4 regions of the Exiguobacterium sp. Helios genome follow, and region 4 is predicted to be linked to each of the others. Evidence: riboswitches for the same ligand, from Rfam matches in the RefSeq annotation. Region 4 holds a riboswitch; each other region holds the start of a gene.

Region 1 (4,213 bases), 740 kb from region 4:
AGCGGCAAATCACCATGATGCATCCAGAATCCTGACATGACGAGTAACGTCTCGTCTGGAACCGGAAGACCGACGATTCCACCGGCCAGAAGAATTGCGAGTCCGAACGCTCCATATTGATGGAGGACTTCATGTAATATGTGATGAATCGGAGTCACCTTCCTTCAAAGAAACTTCTCTTTCAGTGTACAGGAAATACATACCAGTTGAAATGAGAAGATGAAGAAAGTGGCGAATTTGGCAAGGGTTTTTGATTTTTAGAAGTCAATCCTTTTTCTCAATTTAGATTCGGGCTATACTCGTTAAAGTGACTAATTTAGAGGACGGTGTTTACGATGATGCATGTGATCAATCAATATGGTTGGATTGAAGTGATTTGCGGAAGTATGTTTTCCGGTAAGTCAGAAGAACTGATCCGTCGTGTCAGACGGGCACAGTATGGAAAGTTACCGGTTCAAGTGTTCAAGCCGGCAATCGATGACCGGTATCATGAAGAGCATGTCGTGTCGCATATCGGCAACTCGGTCATTGCGATTCCGATGGCGACGAGCCGTGATGTCTATGCAGCAGTGGCGGAAGAGACGCAAATCGTCGCGATTGACGAAGTTCAATTTTTTGACGATGAGATTGTCGCAGTCATCGAAGCACTGGCTCAGGATGGCAAACGCGTTATTTGTGCGGGACTCGATCAGGATTTTCGGGCCGAGCCATTCGGCAAGATGCCTGAATTACTGGCACGTGCGGAATTCGTGACGAAATTACAGGCGATTTGTCTGTCGTGTGGAGATCCGGCGTCACGGACACAACGATTGATTGACGGGAAGCCGGCAAACTACAATGATCCAATCATTCTCGTCGGGGCGTCTGAATCCTATGAACCGCGTTGCCGTCATTGTCATCAAGTTCCGGGCAAACCGCAACCGTTACAGGAATGGAAAAAACAACAGCAAAATTGAGAATAGACGATTTGAAAAAGTGAACGATTCTTTGGCCTCACGGCCGGGAATCGTTCACTTTTTTTTATCAACCAGTTCGTGTCAACCGGCTGAACTGTTCGATGAATTGTAAGGTCTCACGGACAATCGTCTTTTGATCATGGTCAAGCGTCGCGACATGGTACGAGTCGAGCAGACAATAACTGCGTTTATCTGTTGCCCCAATCGTCCGGTACAAATAATCGGAACAGGCCGGCGGGACGACGTGATCCTCAGCAGAATATAAAATAAGTGTCGGAATTTGAATCGTCGCTAAGTGTAGTCGCGTGTCATCAATGAGTCGTAACAGTTCTGAAGCACAAACTGCGGGGACAAGATCATAGATGATTTCAAAAGCGGTCTGCTTGATATCAGGGGTGCTTTCCGGCAGATAGACCGGACAATCGGTGAAGGATAAGGCTTCGTAAGCAGGGACGGACAAGGCGGCATTGATCGTGATGATTCCTGCAATCGGGAGACCTTCAGCGGCAAGTGACAGGGCAAGTGTCGCCCCCATCGATTGTCCGACGATGAAGATCGATTCGCACCGTCTGGCTAACTGTTCGAAGCCGTCACGCAAGCTCTGTTTCCAGTCATCTGCCGTCGTCGCTTCGAATTCCAGGACATCGGTCCCATGACCGTGCAGGCGAGGGGCATAGACGGAGAAACCTTGTTCTGCGAACTGTTCTCCTACAGCCCGAACGCTTTGCGGCGTTGCGTTAAAACCATGACAGAGCAAAATGCCGACGGATCCGCGTCCTAAGGAAAAGGCTTCCGCACCCGGTATAACAGGATAAACCATACTCATCATCTCGTCCTCCATTTCAAAAATAAAAACCCGTTTGGCTTTGGACGCAAACGAGTTTCTCGTGTGTATCATCCAAAGCAACCGCTTTGCTGGTCGGAGCACCTTGCATAACAGCAGGTTGCCGTGGAGTCCTAGAGCCAGGTCTCTCGTCCACTCTTGATATATCGTATAGGAATTGTCGGATTAATCATTGAGAAGATGATAGCATTGGCGGAAATGAATTGTCAAACTCTCTTGAACAGGCGTCAAAATTCAAACAACGATCCAGTTTGTCCCGGGAAAAAAATCGATATGGGTCATATGGTTTATTTTTGAAAATATGGTTGACCTTTAAAAGATCTTTCTGTAGTGTAAAAATTAGTTTTACGACATAAGTTCAACCGGCAACAACACACATACGAATTTCATACCGCAACACTTATCCAGAGAGGTGGAGGGACTGGCCCTACGAAACCTCGGCAACAGACTCATTATGAGCACTGTGCCAATTCCATCAGACAATTGTCTGAGAGATGAGTCGAGTGGATTCTGCCATTGTGCGGATCCAGGTCTCTTCTTGTTTCTTAAGAAGAGACCTTTTTTGTATTTTAAAGGGGGAACAAGTGGTGATTACATTCAAAAATGTAAAAAAAATCTATGAAACAAAGGAACAATCGATTGCTGCGCTGAACGGGGTCGATCTCGAAATCCGAAAGGGAGAAATCTTCGGTGTCATCGGTTTCAGTGGAGCCGGTAAAAGTTCCTTATTACGATGCGTCAACCTGCTTGAACGGCCGACATCGGGCAGTGTGACGGTCGATGGCCAAGATTTGACGGCGCTCTCGGCGAAACAGTTACGGGAAGCCAAACAACACATCGGGATGATTTTTCAGCACTTCAATCTGCTGGATTCGAATACGGTTTTTGCGAACGTCGCAAAACCCCTTGTCTTAAAGGGCGTCAAAAAAGACGAGGTCCATCGGCGGGTCAATGAACTGCTGGATTTCGTCGACTTGGCGGATAAGGCCGATCATTACCCGGATCAGTTATCGGGCGGACAGAAACAACGGGTCGGGATTGCCCGGGCACTTGCCACCCAGCCGTCCGTCCTGTTGTGTGACGAAGCAACCTCGGCGCTTGATCCGCAGACGACACAACACATATTACGCCTGCTGAAACAAATCAATCAGGAATACGGCATCACGATCTTACTGATTACCCATGAGATGGGTGTCATCCGTGAAATTTGTGACCGGGTCGCCGTCATCGAAGCCGGCAAGTTGATTGAATCGGGTACCGTATTCGACGTCTTTTCGAACCCCCAGACGGCGACGGCAAAAAACTTCGTCCGTTCCGTCATGCAGGATGAGATTCCGGCGTCAGTTCAAAAAGTCATCGATCAACGGGATACCGGGCACCATATCTACAAAATCAACTTCCTCGGGGCAGGGACCGGACAACCGCTTTTATCGCAAGTCGCGAAACGGTTTGATGTCGACCTCAACATCCTGCACGGCAGCATCACGGAACTGCAAAACATTCCGTTTGGCAGTCTGCTTGTTGAACTGATCGGTGATGCGGCGGAAATCAAACGGGCACTGCATTACATCGATCAATCGGATGTCGTCGTCGAGGAGGTGCTCGCAGATGCTGGTTAACTATACGGATATTTGGACCGCTTTTTTGCAAACGATGACGATGGTCGGACTGTCGTTACTCTTTTCGACATTGATTGGTTTACCGCTCGGCATCCTGCTTGTCGTGACACGAAAAGGAGCATTGCTCGAACAAATCCCCTTCTTCAATGTCTTAAGCAGTATTGTCAACATCTTCCGGTCCGTTCCGTTCATTATTTTGCTCGTCGCGATCATTCCGTTGACCCGCTTGATTGTCGGATCGTCGATCGGGACGCAGGCAGCGATCGTTCCGCTCGTCTTTTATGCGGCACCGTACATCGCCCGCCTGATTGAAAGTTCATTGCTCGAAGTCGACACCGGTGTCTTGGAGGCGGCAGAAGCGATGGGGGCGACACCGCTGCAGACGATTTTCCGTTTCCTCTTGCCGGAAGCCCTCAGCTCGCTTGTCCTGAACCTGACGATTGCGACAATCGGCTTGATCGGGGCATCGGCAATGGCCGGGGCAATCGGCGGCGGGGGACTGGGTGACTTGGCGATCACGTACGGCTATCAACGGTTTGATACGACCGTCATGATCATCACGGTCGGGATTCTCGTCATTTTGGTTCAAGGGTTACAGACAACAGGCAACCTGTTGGCACGAAAAATTCGGAGACACTAAAAAAACATAGAACAGATAAGGGAGAGATGGATGATGAAAAAAGGATTAGCGATTGGTGCAGCATTGACGACGGTATTGTTTGCGGGATGTGCCGCTTCCGGAGAAGAAGATCAAAAGACGGTGAAACTTGGCGTCAGCGGTTCTGACACCCAAG
Region 2 (4,213 bases), 1.2 Mb from region 4:
ATTTCCGCTTACCGGCTTCGCGTAGTGCTTCTTTTAATAACTGTTGATGTTCTTCAAACGATACACGACGGGGTGCGTCGACCAAGAGGACCTCATATTCGTGCTCTAAGACACGAATCAGTGCTTCACTTGGCCGGGCACGTAATTGGAGTGGATATACAAGAACGATCACTCCGGTTGGTTGTTCTACCACAAACTCACCTCTTCATTCGATATCTGTTTAGTATGCAACAAATCCGACTTCAGCCAAACCGCCTTAAGTCGGATTCCGTTTCTTTAATATATACGTTGTAGTCGCGTCACAGGTTCCACCTGTCCGAAGACTTCCTCTGTCGTCTCGCTGATTTCCTTAAATCCGTATGAAGTCAAAAAGTGACGGGCTTTATAGTTTCGGGATTCAACATACACTTCAATCGGAGACGCCCCTTGCAATTCCAGTTCGCGGATCAGCCGGCGTCCGATTCCGTTTTGCTGGTATTTCGGCAAGACATACAGCCGGACGATTTCCCACGTTCCATCCACATCGATGGCGTGGATAAAACCGACGATTTCCCCGTCGATCAGTCCGACATTGAAGTATTCTCCACGTGCTTCTTCCGCTGTCCGGATTGCTCGGACCACTTCTTCCTGCGGGTACGCTTCTTGTACGAAATGGGCTTTCGAACGCTCTGAATAGATTTCCTCATATGTGTCCATCCAGGACGTGAGCGCAATATCATGAATGCGTGCTGCATCAGCCGGAACTGCTTCGCGTATCTCCATACCGAAATCCCCCTTTTCCTTTTACAGGCTCATGTTCTTTTACCCTTTTCTAGAAATTTCAGTCGTTTCCCTGCAAAGTTCCGGAGAAACAAAAAAAGTTCAGAAACACCCTTAAAAGGGAGTTTCTGAACTCAGGATTATGCGAAACGTTTTGCCTGCTCTTCAAGAGTAGCGGCTTTATCTGTTTGCTCCCATGGTAATTCGATGTCTGTACGACCGAAGTGACCATAAGCTGCTGTCTGACGATAAATCGGACGGCGGAGATCAAGCATCTTGATGATCCCTGCAGGACGGAGATCAAAGTTTTCTGCGATTAATTCAACTAGTTGCGCTTCAGGAAGTTTTCCTGTACCGAACGTATCGACTGCGATTGAAACCGGGTGCGCCACACCGATTGCGTAAGCAAGTTGAACTTCTGCTTTGTCCGCAAGACCAGATGCAACCAGGTTTTTCGCGACATAACGTGCTGCGTAAGCAGCTGAACGGTCGACTTTCGTTGGATCTTTACCAGAGAACGCTCCACCGCCGTGACGTGCATATCCGCCATACGTATCAACGATGATTTTACGACCTGTCAACCCTGCATCTCCTTGTGGTCCGCCGATGACGAAACGACCAGTCGGGTTGATGAAGAATTTTGTGTCTGCATCGATGTACTCTGCCGGGATGACCGGTGCGATGACATGTTCTTTCAGATCAGCTTGAATTTGCTCAAGCGTCACTTCTTCTGCATGTTGTGTCGAGATGACGATTGTATCGACGCGAACAGGTTCATTGTTCTCGTTGTATTCAACCGTAACTTGCGTTTTACCATCCGGACGGAGGTAATCGAGTTGCCCCGTTTTGCGGACCTCTGCCAAACGACGAGCCAGTTTGTGTGAAAGCGAGATTGGAAGTGGCATGAGTTCCGGTGTTTCTTTCGTTGCATAACCGAACATCAGACCTTGGTCTCCTGCTCCGATCGCATCGATTTCTTCATCGGACATGTTTCCTTCGCGTGCTTCAAGCGCTTGGTCCACACCGAGAGCGATGTCTGCTGACTGCTCATCGATTGATGTCAATACAGCACAAGTGTCTGCATCGAAACCGTATTTAGCGCGTGTATAGCCGATTTCACGAATAGTTTCACGAACGACTTTCGGGATATCCACGTAAGTTGATGTCGTGATTTCTCCAGCTACTAATACGAGTCCTGTCGTGACAGAAGTTTCTGCCGCAACACGTGCGTTTGGATCGGCTGCAAGAATTGCATCCAAAATTGAATCCGAAATCTGGTCACAGATTTTATCCGGGTGACCTTCAGTTACTGATTCCGACGTAAATAGTCGGCGATTAAGGTTTGTCATGTTTGACCCTCCCAAAAAAGAATTTGACGGTGTACTCATTTCCCCTAGTTGAGTGGGACGGTAAAATGAAAAAAACCTTTCCATGTCCAAAAATGGTCAGGGAAAGGTTGTGCGTTCTTCCTTTACCCTCTTATCGTTCGAAGTGTTTACTTCGCTTCAGGAGAGCACCTTTTCCTACATTAATGATGAAATTAATATAAGACGGTTGCCGGGTTTCTTCGGGCCTTGTTCCCTCCACCTGCTCAGAATAAGAGTATCCGTTACGAATTACATGATATAAACTTGTGCTCACTCTGTCAAGCAACGTTTTAATTTCTAGTCGAAAAATTTCGGAAGAGATGTTAAACTGTTAATGCTGAAAGCGTTTCCAGATAAATAGAAATCAGCGCAGGAAAATGATTGCCCTATCATTAGTATGTCATATATAATAAATGTGCCACACTAATAGTAGAGCTAAAACCAACGTAGGGGAAAGGTGGGGTCAGGATGCCGATGACGGTCCTGAATATCGAAGAGCTACTCAAGAAGGAGCATGTGTTCAAACAACTGTCCGTTGCTGAACTAGTCGAACATGCGATTCGCAACAAAGAAGGAGTTCTTGCAGAAAATGGTGCTTTGTCTGTAGAAACGGGGAAATTTACAGGTCGTTCACCGAAAGACAAGTTCATCGTCCGTGATCAATCGTGTGAGATGCATATCGATTGGGGTCATGTCAATCAACCAATGGAATCGGACAAATTCGAGCAACTGTTACAAAAAGTTCTTCGTTATATGAACGAAGCAGATCAACTTTACTACACAGAAGCTGCTGCTGGTGCCGATACGCATTTCACCCTTCCAGTGCGCGTCGTAACCGAATATGCTTGGCATAATTTGTTTGCGAAACAGCTATTCTTACGCGAATATCCTACGGTTGCGGCCTTTGAACCATTTACGGTCGTCTACGCACCACATTTTAAAGCGGATCCGGCGGTCGACGGGACAAACTCGGAGACATTCATCGCGATGTCTTTCGAACACCGTATTGTCTTGATCGGTGGTACAGAGTACGCCGGAGAAATTAAAAAATCAATTTTCTCGGTCATGAACTATCTCTTACCACAACAAGAAGTGTTGTCGATGCACTGTTCCGCTAACGTTGGACACGAAGGGGATGTCGCGTTATTCTTCGGACTATCCGGGACTGGTAAGACCACACTGTCTGCAGATGAGAGCCGTCAATTGATCGGCGACGATGAACACGGTTGGTCCCATGACGGTGTCTTCAACATCGAAGGTGGCTGCTATGCGAAAACGGTCAACTTGTCACGCGAAAAAGAACCACAAATCTTTGACGCCATCCGCTTCGGAACCGTTCTTGAAAACGTCGTCCTCGACGACACCCGGATTCCGGATTATGATGATACCTCACTGACGGAAAATACGCGTGCGGCTTACCCGATCACAGCAATCGAGAATATCGCCATCCCGTCACGCGCCGGTCATCCGAAAACGATTGTCTTCCTGACAGCAGATGCTTACGGTGTACTGCCTCCGATCAGTAAACTGACAAAAGAACAAGCGATGTATCACTTCTTGTCAGGTTATACATCTAAACTTGCCGGCACAGAGCGTGGTGTCACGGAACCGGAAGCAACGTTTTCGACCTGCTTCGGTTCCCCGTTCCTGCCGTTGATTCCAGAAAAATATGCGACGATGCTCGGGGAACTGATTGATCGCCACGGCGTCACCGTTTATCTCGTCAACACCGGTTGGACCGGTGGGGCTTATGGTACCGGCAGCCGGATGAAACTTTCGTATACACGGACGATGGTCAATGCAGCCGTCAACGGCCTGCTCGCAGACATCCCGACAGAAGAACATCCGATTTTCGGTCTGCATATGCCGATTGAAGTACCCGGTGTTCCGACTGATTTACTCAATCCGGTCAAGGTATGGGCGGATTCATCTGTTTACGAACAACAAGCGACTGCACTCGCGCAAAAGTTCACGCAGAACTTTGCACGTTTCGAAAGTGCGACGGATGCCATCAAAGCAGCCGGTCCCCGCGTTTAAAAATGATTGATGATACCAAAAAGGTTGAGCTCCTTAACGGATGCTCAACC
Region 3 (4,213 bases), 510 kb from region 4:
GCTGGACGACACCTGGAATCAGGCGTTGTAACCGATCGTGATCAAAGATATGCCAGGCTTCCTCGATTGGAACATCCAGTCTCTTTTCTTCATGCCACGTTACCATCCCAACACCTCCTTTTACTGAAAAATACCCTGATGTGTGCAGTTCTAACTTCAGACTACACACATGCAGGGTATTTGGCTTATTTTAATCGGTCCGTGATGATTATTTTACAGTCTGACGTTCAAGGGCCGCACCGAGGAACTTCGCCAGTTCGAGCATGCCGAACTTACCGGCAGCTGCTTCCGCGTCTGAATTGTAATTCGTATTCGTATTGACGTCATACGTATAGATTGTTCCATCCGCATCCTTGATGAACTCGATGCCGGCGACCGCGATCTGGTTCGCTTGCAGGAAGGCTTCATACTTTTGAATGATCGGATCATTAAATCCGTCGACGACTTTAAACTTCATCGGTGTTTGTGGGGCATCTTCCCCGACCGGGCAGAACAAGTCGTCAATGACACAGGCATCTGCCGGGCACAGTTCAAATCCTTCTGATGTGTCGACCTGGACAGCATAAACAAACTTCCCGCCGACGAACTCACAGCGCGTGATGTACGGTTCCGGTGCCTGGATATATTCTTGAATCAGCGTGATCCCGTCGACCGGTTCATCAAACGTTGGTCCATCAAGATATGTCTCAAGTGCTTCGATCGAATGGAACAACTGGACACCAAGTCCTTTTCCGGCACGGTTGTGTTTCGTGATAAACGAGGACACGCCGATGTTTTTCGCCGCTTCGACGATTTGATCACGCCCGACGGCAGCTGTCGTTTTCGGAACCCGGATACCGGCTTTTCGAAGGGCCGTATACTGATTGATTTTACTCACTTCAAGACGCAAGGCACGTGTTCCGTTAAAGACAGTCCGGTCGTGTTCCTCTAGCCACGCGAGTACCCCTTCCGTCAGTTCCGGGGCGTAGCGGTGCCCGCGCGTATGCGACGACGCACTCATCCGGCTGTAGAAGACGCCTTCTGGCGGGACTTCATCAAGCGGGACCTGTCCTTCATCGAGATGCCACTGTTCATACGGCAACTCCAGTTCCTCGAGTCGTTTAATTAAATGGTCCGTCCATTCCTGGTTTTCGTGTAAGATATGAATTTTTGTCATTTGGTTTGACCTACCTTTCGTTTTTCTTCGACAAGCGGCATGACGTCGCGCGCGAAGCGTTCCATTTCTTCCAGTTGTGGTGAAAATTGAAGTAATAATAAGGAGACACCCACCTGCTCAAACGCAAGAATCCGTTCGGCAATCTGTTCCGGTGTTCCAATCAAATCAGGACGGAGTCCGCGGTTCGAGACCGAATAATCGTTCCGTTTTACCTGCTGTTCGAGTTGTGATTTGCTGACGAAGTCGTCGTACCCGGCGTATCCGGCACTGTCTTCCTTGACGTCCGTAATTCGTTGCCATTCTTGAATAGCCTCTTCTTCCGTATCGCGGCAGATGATATAAGCAGCCAATCCAAAACTTTCAAGCGGCGGTTGCCCTGTCGCTTGTCGGCGCGCCTTCATATCCTCAATCTTAACGGACACTTCTTCCACTGTTCCGCCGTGCATGACATAAGCGTCACAATGATTGACGATGGTTTGTTTGCCGGCTTCACTTTCCCCGCCTGCGTACAACTTGATGCCCGGTCGTTGAACCGGCTTCGGATGCAGTTGCGTCTTCTCGAGCGTATAGTAGTTCCCGTCGAAGCTGTACGGCGAAGCATCTGCCCATAATCCTTTCATGATCGTGACAAACTCTTCCGTCCGCGCGTAGCGTTCGTCGTGAGCTGTGAAGATCCCGTTGTATTGCCGCGCTTCTTCTTCCCACCAGGCAGAGACGACGTTTAACGTAAAGCGCCCGTGGCTAAGTTGATCGATGTTTGCTGCCATCTTCGCGGTCGTCGCCGGATTATGGAACCCCGGACGGACCGCTGTCATGATTTCCAGTCGTTCCGTCGTCGCGGCAATCGCCGCTGCCGTCGTCCAGGCTTCAAGACTTGGTGCTTCAAGTCCTTTGATGTCATTTAAGTTCAATTCCGCAATCAAGGTCGTTGAAAACCCGATTTGTTCAGCCGTTTGTGCGACCTGTTTCGCATAATCGAATGTCGCCGGCATCTGTTCGTCCTCGACATTCCGTAACCATCCGCCAAAAATCGGTAACCAAAATCCATACTCCATCCGTCATATCCCCCTTGTAAAAAAAAGTCGCTCTTCTCGAAAATCGAAAAGAGCGACGGATTAATCATGTCTGCTCTTATCTGTAAAGGAAAAGATTCCTTTAGGAAGTAGCACCTTCCGCTGCTAGCGGGGTTGCTGAAGTGTCTTCGGGCCATTCCCTCGACTTCTCTTGATAAGAATTATTGGAATTATCGTACACTTTTTAGCAGAGTAAAGCAATCATTAAACCTTGTTTTCCAATCGGAATTAAAAAGATATTCAAAAAAAGGACGAGAGCTAAGCTCTCATCCTCCTCGTCTTAATATGGGGCAACAAACGTCGATTGTTCGACGGGTGCTTCTTCGCCGCGGATCCGATCATAGAATTTTGCAAGCGTGACGCTGACGTAAGGAATAATCCACAAGAATCCGATTCCGATCGTAATCAATCCAAGGAAAAACCAGCCGATGAACGATAGAATCAACAGGAAAGCTTCCATTTTGTGTCCATCCATCATTTGACGTGACCGGGTGATTGCTTCCAATACACCAATCGAAGGTTCATCCCGCAAAATGTAGTAAGTTAACATATACGAAAATGATTTGATAATGGCCGGTACAACCAATAACAATGCCCATAGGAACAAGAATACAAATTGGACGATTGAAAGCAGGACAACTTTTATGAAATATTTATAGGGCTCAAATAAATCACTGATTTTTGTTTGTTCTCCCCGTGCGATAGAAAGTGAGAACCAGACCCATCCTGCACCAAGTGGGAGTAATAAGATCGTTGCAATCAATCCGAGGAAGTCAATCGTCTGGAAAGGTTCGTCATAATCAGACGACAGTAGTTCCGGAATGACTTGCAGAATTGCGAATAATAAAAACATCAAGACCGTAAAGCCCCAACGACCGCTTAATGCTTCCTTTGCTGATTTTTTTAATTGTGATGACATGAATATGATCCTCCTCAAAATAAGTTCTATCTCTATTTACGGCTCATGAAGAGAGGAGTTTCACCTTTTTTCAGGATTTTCCTGTTTTTAACTGATTTAAGCGTGCTTTTTCAAGTTGGCGCTGGCATGCCGTATACAACGAACGTCGTCCGTCGAGCCGCTCCATCGCAAACGGAATATCATGTTTCTTCGCCTGCGCGATGACGTGTGCTGAAGCCGCATGGGATACACGGCTCGTGATGACGACAATCGCATCGGTCTTTTTCGCGAGACTGGCAATCTTCTTCGCTGATTGGGCATCACCCGACAGATGGATCAACTCGATACCTGTTTTTTCGAAAAATGTCCGATAGACCGGTGCTTGCTGTTCATTGCCGACGATGACCAGCCGCATGCTTTCAAATGGTGCAAAATCAAGTGGTTCCTTATCGAGGAAGTCGATGGGCTGCCCCGGTACGGACGTCGTGACGAGTGGTGTCAACGGTCGGGATTTCTTTTCACGAATCCGGCGCGTTTTCTGTTCCTGTTTTACTTTCGATTTTCGTTTCATTTGCTTCAGATAGCATCCCGACTTTTTGACGGCTGATTCGTGAGTCGGTTCAACTGACGAAGGCCCTGGTGCTGTTGGATCGTTTGACGTCTCTAACAGTTGTACTGTCGGCTCTTGATATTGGAACGCATATTTCCAGGCAATCGTCAGTGTTTCAGGACGACCTTTCCACATGACGAGATCGACGAGCTGTCCTTCTTTCAGATGGAAGAAGCGCATGTCTTCAAGTGGTGTCGCATAGTAAAAAGGTTTTCCCGTCTCATCCTTTAATGCTCCTTCGACCGTCGATTCAATGATACCGTGATTTTTAACGATACATTTTTCAAAAACGATTCGTTCCGACAGTGGCTTCATCCGGTCAGTCGCGACAACAGCCATCACTTCAAGTGTCGTCCGGCGGGAGTCCTGATGTACGACTTGGACACGGATTTCCATTCCATGTTCGAGATTCCATTGCCGGATTTCTGTTTCCGAGATATGACTGTTCGGCCATTCCCGTAAAGAACCATCTTTTA
Region 4 (4,213 bases):
GAACGATGACGCCTGTCGAGGTCAAACAATTGATTGACGCGACACGAAGCTTGACGTCGCGTCCGTTTGCCTTGAATATCGCCATCCGGGTCTCACCTTATACCGAACAGTTGATTGAGTTAGCAATCGAGGAACGGATTCCGGTCGTGTCCTTGTCAGCCGGTAATCCGGCTCCTTTTTTATCGAAGTTACGGGAGGCGGGAATCCGGACGATTGGTGTCGTTGCTTCCGTCAAACAGGCAATTAAAGCCGAGCAGTCCGGAGTGGACATACTGGTAGCGGAAGGCGTCGAGGCGGCGGGAATCAATTCACCGCTCGAGTTGACGACGATGACCCTGATTCCGCAAATCACGGATCATGTCACGCTTCCTGTCCTTGCCGCGGGCGGCATCGGCGACGGACGTGGTCTTGCAGCAGCCTGGATGCTCGGAGCAGAAGGCGTGCAGCTCGGAACCCGGTTGATTGCGACACAGGAATCCCGTGTCCATGAGCACTATAAAAGACACCTCGTGCAGGCGGATGATCTCGGGACACGAATCATCGGCCGAGAAGTCGGACAAGTCCGGCGGGTATTGAACGGACCGTATGTCGATGCGTTGCAGCCGACATCACTCGCTGCCTTTCAGGAACAGACGAACGAATCGTTTCATATCAAAGGGGCACTCGAAGGCGACGAAACAGCAGGATACGTCAATGCCGGTCTCGTTTCCGGTTTGATTGATGATGTTCCGACCGTTGCGGAACTCTTTAACCGGATGATGGATGATGCTTTCGGACGAATCGAACGGACATACCGGGCACTCCAGTAACTCCAGTAACGTGAATATAAGCGCAGCTGACCGATCAGGTCGGCTTTTTTTGTGTTTCAGGACATTTGTCCTTTAAAAAGATGACAGAATAGGGTCTACTCGTAACTAGAGAAAAAGGAGGATGAAGATGCAAGGAATCGTGTTTGCCTTATTCAGTGGATTGTTTATTGCCTTACAAGGCATCTTTAATGCCCGGCTCGGTGACGCGGTTGGTCCATGGTTATCCGTAACCATCGTCCATTTCGTTGGTCTGATCGGATGTTTATTGATTTACGGCTTTGTTCGGGATCGTAAAATCGGCGGTTTTCGCACGTTACCGCTTATTTATGCGAGCGGCGGATTGCTCGGTGTTTTAGTCGTCGTTACGGAACTGACGTCAATTCAATTACTCGGCATGACATGGGCAATGTCGCTGTTGCTCGTCGCACAGATTCTGTGTGCCTTTGTAATTGATTTGAACGGCTGGTTCGGAGTCATTAAAAAAAGCAGTAACAAAGGGCAGTGGATCGGAGTCGGTTTGATGTTGACCGGCGTCCTGATCTTTTCATTTACCTGAGTAGGAGGAGATAGAAATGGGATTAGGCATGTTTTGTGCCATCGTCGCAGGGATGATGATCAGTTTACAAACTGTTTTGAACGCACGGATGAGTCATGTCTTTGGTGCCTGGGCGACGACGACGTTAGTCTTTTTGGTCGGTCTGATTGGTTCGTTGCTTGCCTTGGTTTTCTTTCGGGGCGGGGAGGTCGCAGCGCTTACGGAGGTCGAACCGCTTTATCTATTTGGCGGTTTCGTCGGTGTCGGTGTCGTATTTTGTGTCATGCGGGGTATTCAACTGCTCGGTCCGTCCATCGCGATTTCCGTCGTCCTGATTTCGCAACTCAGTTTTGCGTTGTGTGTCGACGTTTTTGGCTGGTTTGGTTTACCAAAAGTCGATTTATCGTTTGGGCAGATCATCGGCCTGGCCGTCATGCTGAGCGGCATTTTCGTCTTAAAACGGTATCAGGTCGTGGACGAGTCAAATCAAACAGATGAAATCAAAGCGATTTCTTAAAAACATCGTCAACCACTCAAAAGAGATCACGGCTTTCACGCGACTTTTACAGTAAAGTGCGTGAAAGGGTGATCTCTTTTAAAAGACGCTTCGTTTAAATCAGACGGATACTTCTTCTTTCCAGGCGACGTCGATAAAGGCATCACGGCCGGAGGCTTTCCGGTCTTTTTTGTAGTGGGCCGGATTTTTTTTATGGAAGTCCTGATGGTATTCTTCCGCCGGATAGAAAGCAGCTGCCGGTTCGATCCGTGTAACGATCGGTTGTTTGAAACGGTTTGTTGCAGCCAGCGCATCACGTGACGCAATCGCTGCAAGGCGTTGTTCTTCCGTATGGTAAAAAATCGCCGGGGCATACTGTGTACCACGGTCCTGGAATTGTCCGCCGGCATCGGTCGGATCCGTTTGCGGCCAATACAGTTCGAGTAACCGTTCGTATGAGAACAGTGCCGGGTCAAATGTAATCTCGACGACTTCGGAATGTCCGGTCGTTCCGGTTTTGACCTGCTCATATGTCGGATTGTCGACGTGTCCTCCTGTATAACCGGACACGATACTGTGAATCCCCGGTAATTCCTCAAATGGTGTCACCATGCACCAGAAACATCCTCCTGCAAATGTTGCTTTTTCCATGTCATCTCTCCCTTTCTCCTGGCCTCTTGAGCCGTAATGCTCTCATTTCTGACAGCGAGAAAACGAAAACGACTCCTTTGCTTGGTTGCAAAAGGAGTCGCCGCTTTTTATCAACCAAAGCTTTCGCTTTGCTGGTCGTAGCACCTTGCTGTGCGCAGGTTGCTGGGACGTCATCGATCCAGATCTCTCGGTCCACTCTTGATAAGTGTTATATGAAGTTGATGTAAGTTCGTTATCATTGGGATGATAATACCATTCATAAAAGTGGAAAGTCAATTCTTATGTTTGCAGGGCACGAAGAACTGTCGCCCCTAACGTTTTCGCCCCGATCAGTAAAGCCCGCTCATCGATTTCGTACTTCGGATGGTGTTGCGGATAAATCGTGCGTCCATCTGTTTTCGCGGAGCCGGTAAAGAAATAACTGCCCGGAACCTGTTCCAGGTAATAGGCAAAATCATCGGCTGCCATCATCGGTTTCATTTCACGGACCTGTGCTTCCGGCAAAAAACCGGCCGCTTCCCGGACGAGCTTCGTTTCATCCGGATGATTCCAAAGGGACGGGTAACCTGTCGTGAAATCAATGGAATAATCAGCGCCGATTCCGGTGCAGGTCGTCCGTGCGACGAGATCCACCTGTTGGCGCAACTGATGCCGGAGTTGTTCGTTGAACGTCCGGATTTCTCCGACAATCCGGGCTTCGCCGGTCACGATGTTCGGTGCGGTTCCGGCATGAAATGAACCGATTGCAACGATGGCCGGCTCAAACGGATCAACGCGCCGGCTGACGAGGTGCTGAAGATTACAGACAAGCTGTGCACCGGCGACAAGTGCGTCCTGCGTCCGGTGTGGCGCTTGGGCATGACCGCCTTGACCATGAACAACGATTTCAAATTCATCGATCGCACATAATGTATGCCCGCTGTGATAACCGATCGTTCCGACCGGAAGATCATTTTCGAGGTGTGTGCCGAAAATCGCATCGACACCGTCGAGACAGCCGTCCTCAATCATTTGAATCGCACCACCCGGAAATACTTCTTCACCGTGTTGGTGGATAAAGACGACAGTACCTGTTAATTCATCCCGGATGGCTTGAAAAGCAGCGGCGAGTCCAAGGACAATCGCCGTGTGTCCGTCGTGTCCGCAAGCATGCATGACACCGGGACGGATTGAGCGGAACGATAATTCCGTTTCTTCCTGGAGCGGTAACGCATCAAAATCGGCCCGGACCGCAATTGTTTTTCCGGGACGGGTGCCGGTCAGTGTCGCGACGATTCCGCTGCCACCGACGTTCGCACGGTAAGGAATACCGAGTGCATCATAAAACGCAGAAATTTTAGCAGGCGTCCGGACTTCCTGGAACGATAATTCCGGATGGCGGTGAAAGTCACGGCGTAAACGAATCATCTCTGATTCATACTCAGTTAAGTAGGTGAATAAATTTTCTTGCATCGAAATCATCCTTTTCGGTATGTCTTGAGTAAAAACGGGTACAGATAGAAGTAATCAATTAGAGGAGGAATCAACATATGGGTGAAATCATTGTCAATGCCGTTCTTACAGTCAAAGCAGGATTAGCTGATCAAGTCTTTCCGATTCTAAGTACAGTCTACAAAGCAGCGCAAAACGAGCCGGGCTGCCTACGTTATACGTTACATCAATCGATTGAAAATGAACATCAGTTCATGCTCTATGAAGTCTACCAAGACGAAGCAGCACTTG

The links. A riboswitch is a leader RNA that binds a small molecule or an ion and turns the genes downstream of it on or off. The one in region 4 is predicted to bind S-adenosylmethionine.
Region 1: it holds a riboswitch for S-adenosylmethionine, as region 4 does, so the genes downstream of both, HNY42_RS15275 (alpha/beta hydrolase) here and msrA (peptide-methionine (S)-S-oxide reductase MsrA) in region 4, are expected to answer to the same signal.
Region 2: it holds a riboswitch for S-adenosylmethionine, as region 4 does, so the genes downstream of both, metK (methionine adenosyltransferase) here and msrA (peptide-methionine (S)-S-oxide reductase MsrA) in region 4, are expected to answer to the same signal.
Region 3: it holds a riboswitch for S-adenosylmethionine, as region 4 does, so the genes downstream of both, HNY42_RS00845 (LLM class flavin-dependent oxidoreductase) here and msrA (peptide-methionine (S)-S-oxide reductase MsrA) in region 4, are expected to answer to the same signal.

What each region holds. Positions count from the first base shown of each region.
Region 1 covers NZ_CP053557.1:2,965,112-2,969,324, reverse strand. Annotated here, with positions in the region: gene HNY42_RS15285 (DedA family protein) at 1-158, opposite strand, end outside; gene HNY42_RS15280 (thymidine kinase) at 336-956, shown strand; gene HNY42_RS15275 (alpha/beta hydrolase) at 1,024-1,782, opposite strand; SAM riboswitch class I at 1,845-1,948, opposite strand; SAM riboswitch class I at 2,198-2,301, shown strand; gene HNY42_RS15270 (methionine ABC transporter ATP-binding protein) at 2,388-3,419, shown strand; gene HNY42_RS15265 (methionine ABC transporter permease) at 3,409-4,059, shown strand; gene HNY42_RS15260 (MetQ/NlpA family ABC transporter substrate-binding protein) at 4,093-4,213, shown strand, end outside.
Region 2 covers NZ_CP053557.1:2,532,509-2,536,721, forward strand. Annotated here, with positions in the region: gene HNY42_RS13160 (alpha/beta fold hydrolase) at 1-193, opposite strand, end outside; gene HNY42_RS13165 (GNAT family N-acetyltransferase) at 277-762, opposite strand; gene metK (methionine adenosyltransferase) at 900-2,108, opposite strand; SAM riboswitch class I at 2,236-2,362, opposite strand; gene pckA (phosphoenolpyruvate carboxykinase (ATP)) at 2,595-4,163, shown strand.
Region 3 covers NZ_CP053557.1:157,140-161,352, forward strand. Annotated here, with positions in the region: gene HNY42_RS00835 (SRPBCC family protein) at 1-106, opposite strand, end outside; gene HNY42_RS00840 (ATP-grasp domain-containing protein) at 209-1,156, opposite strand; gene HNY42_RS00845 (LLM class flavin-dependent oxidoreductase) at 1,153-2,211, opposite strand; SAM riboswitch class I at 2,285-2,390, opposite strand; gene HNY42_RS00850 (DUF975 family protein) at 2,510-3,148, opposite strand; gene HNY42_RS00855 (DUF2325 domain-containing protein) at 3,219-4,213, opposite strand, start outside.
Region 4 covers NZ_CP053557.1:665,560-669,772, forward strand. Annotated here, with positions in the region: gene HNY42_RS03510 (NAD(P)H-dependent flavin oxidoreductase) at 1-809, shown strand, start outside; gene HNY42_RS03515 (DMT family transporter) at 937-1,365, shown strand; gene HNY42_RS03520 (DMT family transporter) at 1,382-1,861, shown strand; gene msrA (peptide-methionine (S)-S-oxide reductase MsrA) at 1,961-2,491, opposite strand; SAM riboswitch class I at 2,596-2,699, opposite strand; gene HNY42_RS03530 (M20 metallopeptidase family protein) at 2,771-3,943, opposite strand; gene HNY42_RS03535 (putative quinol monooxygenase) at 4,021-4,213, shown strand, end outside.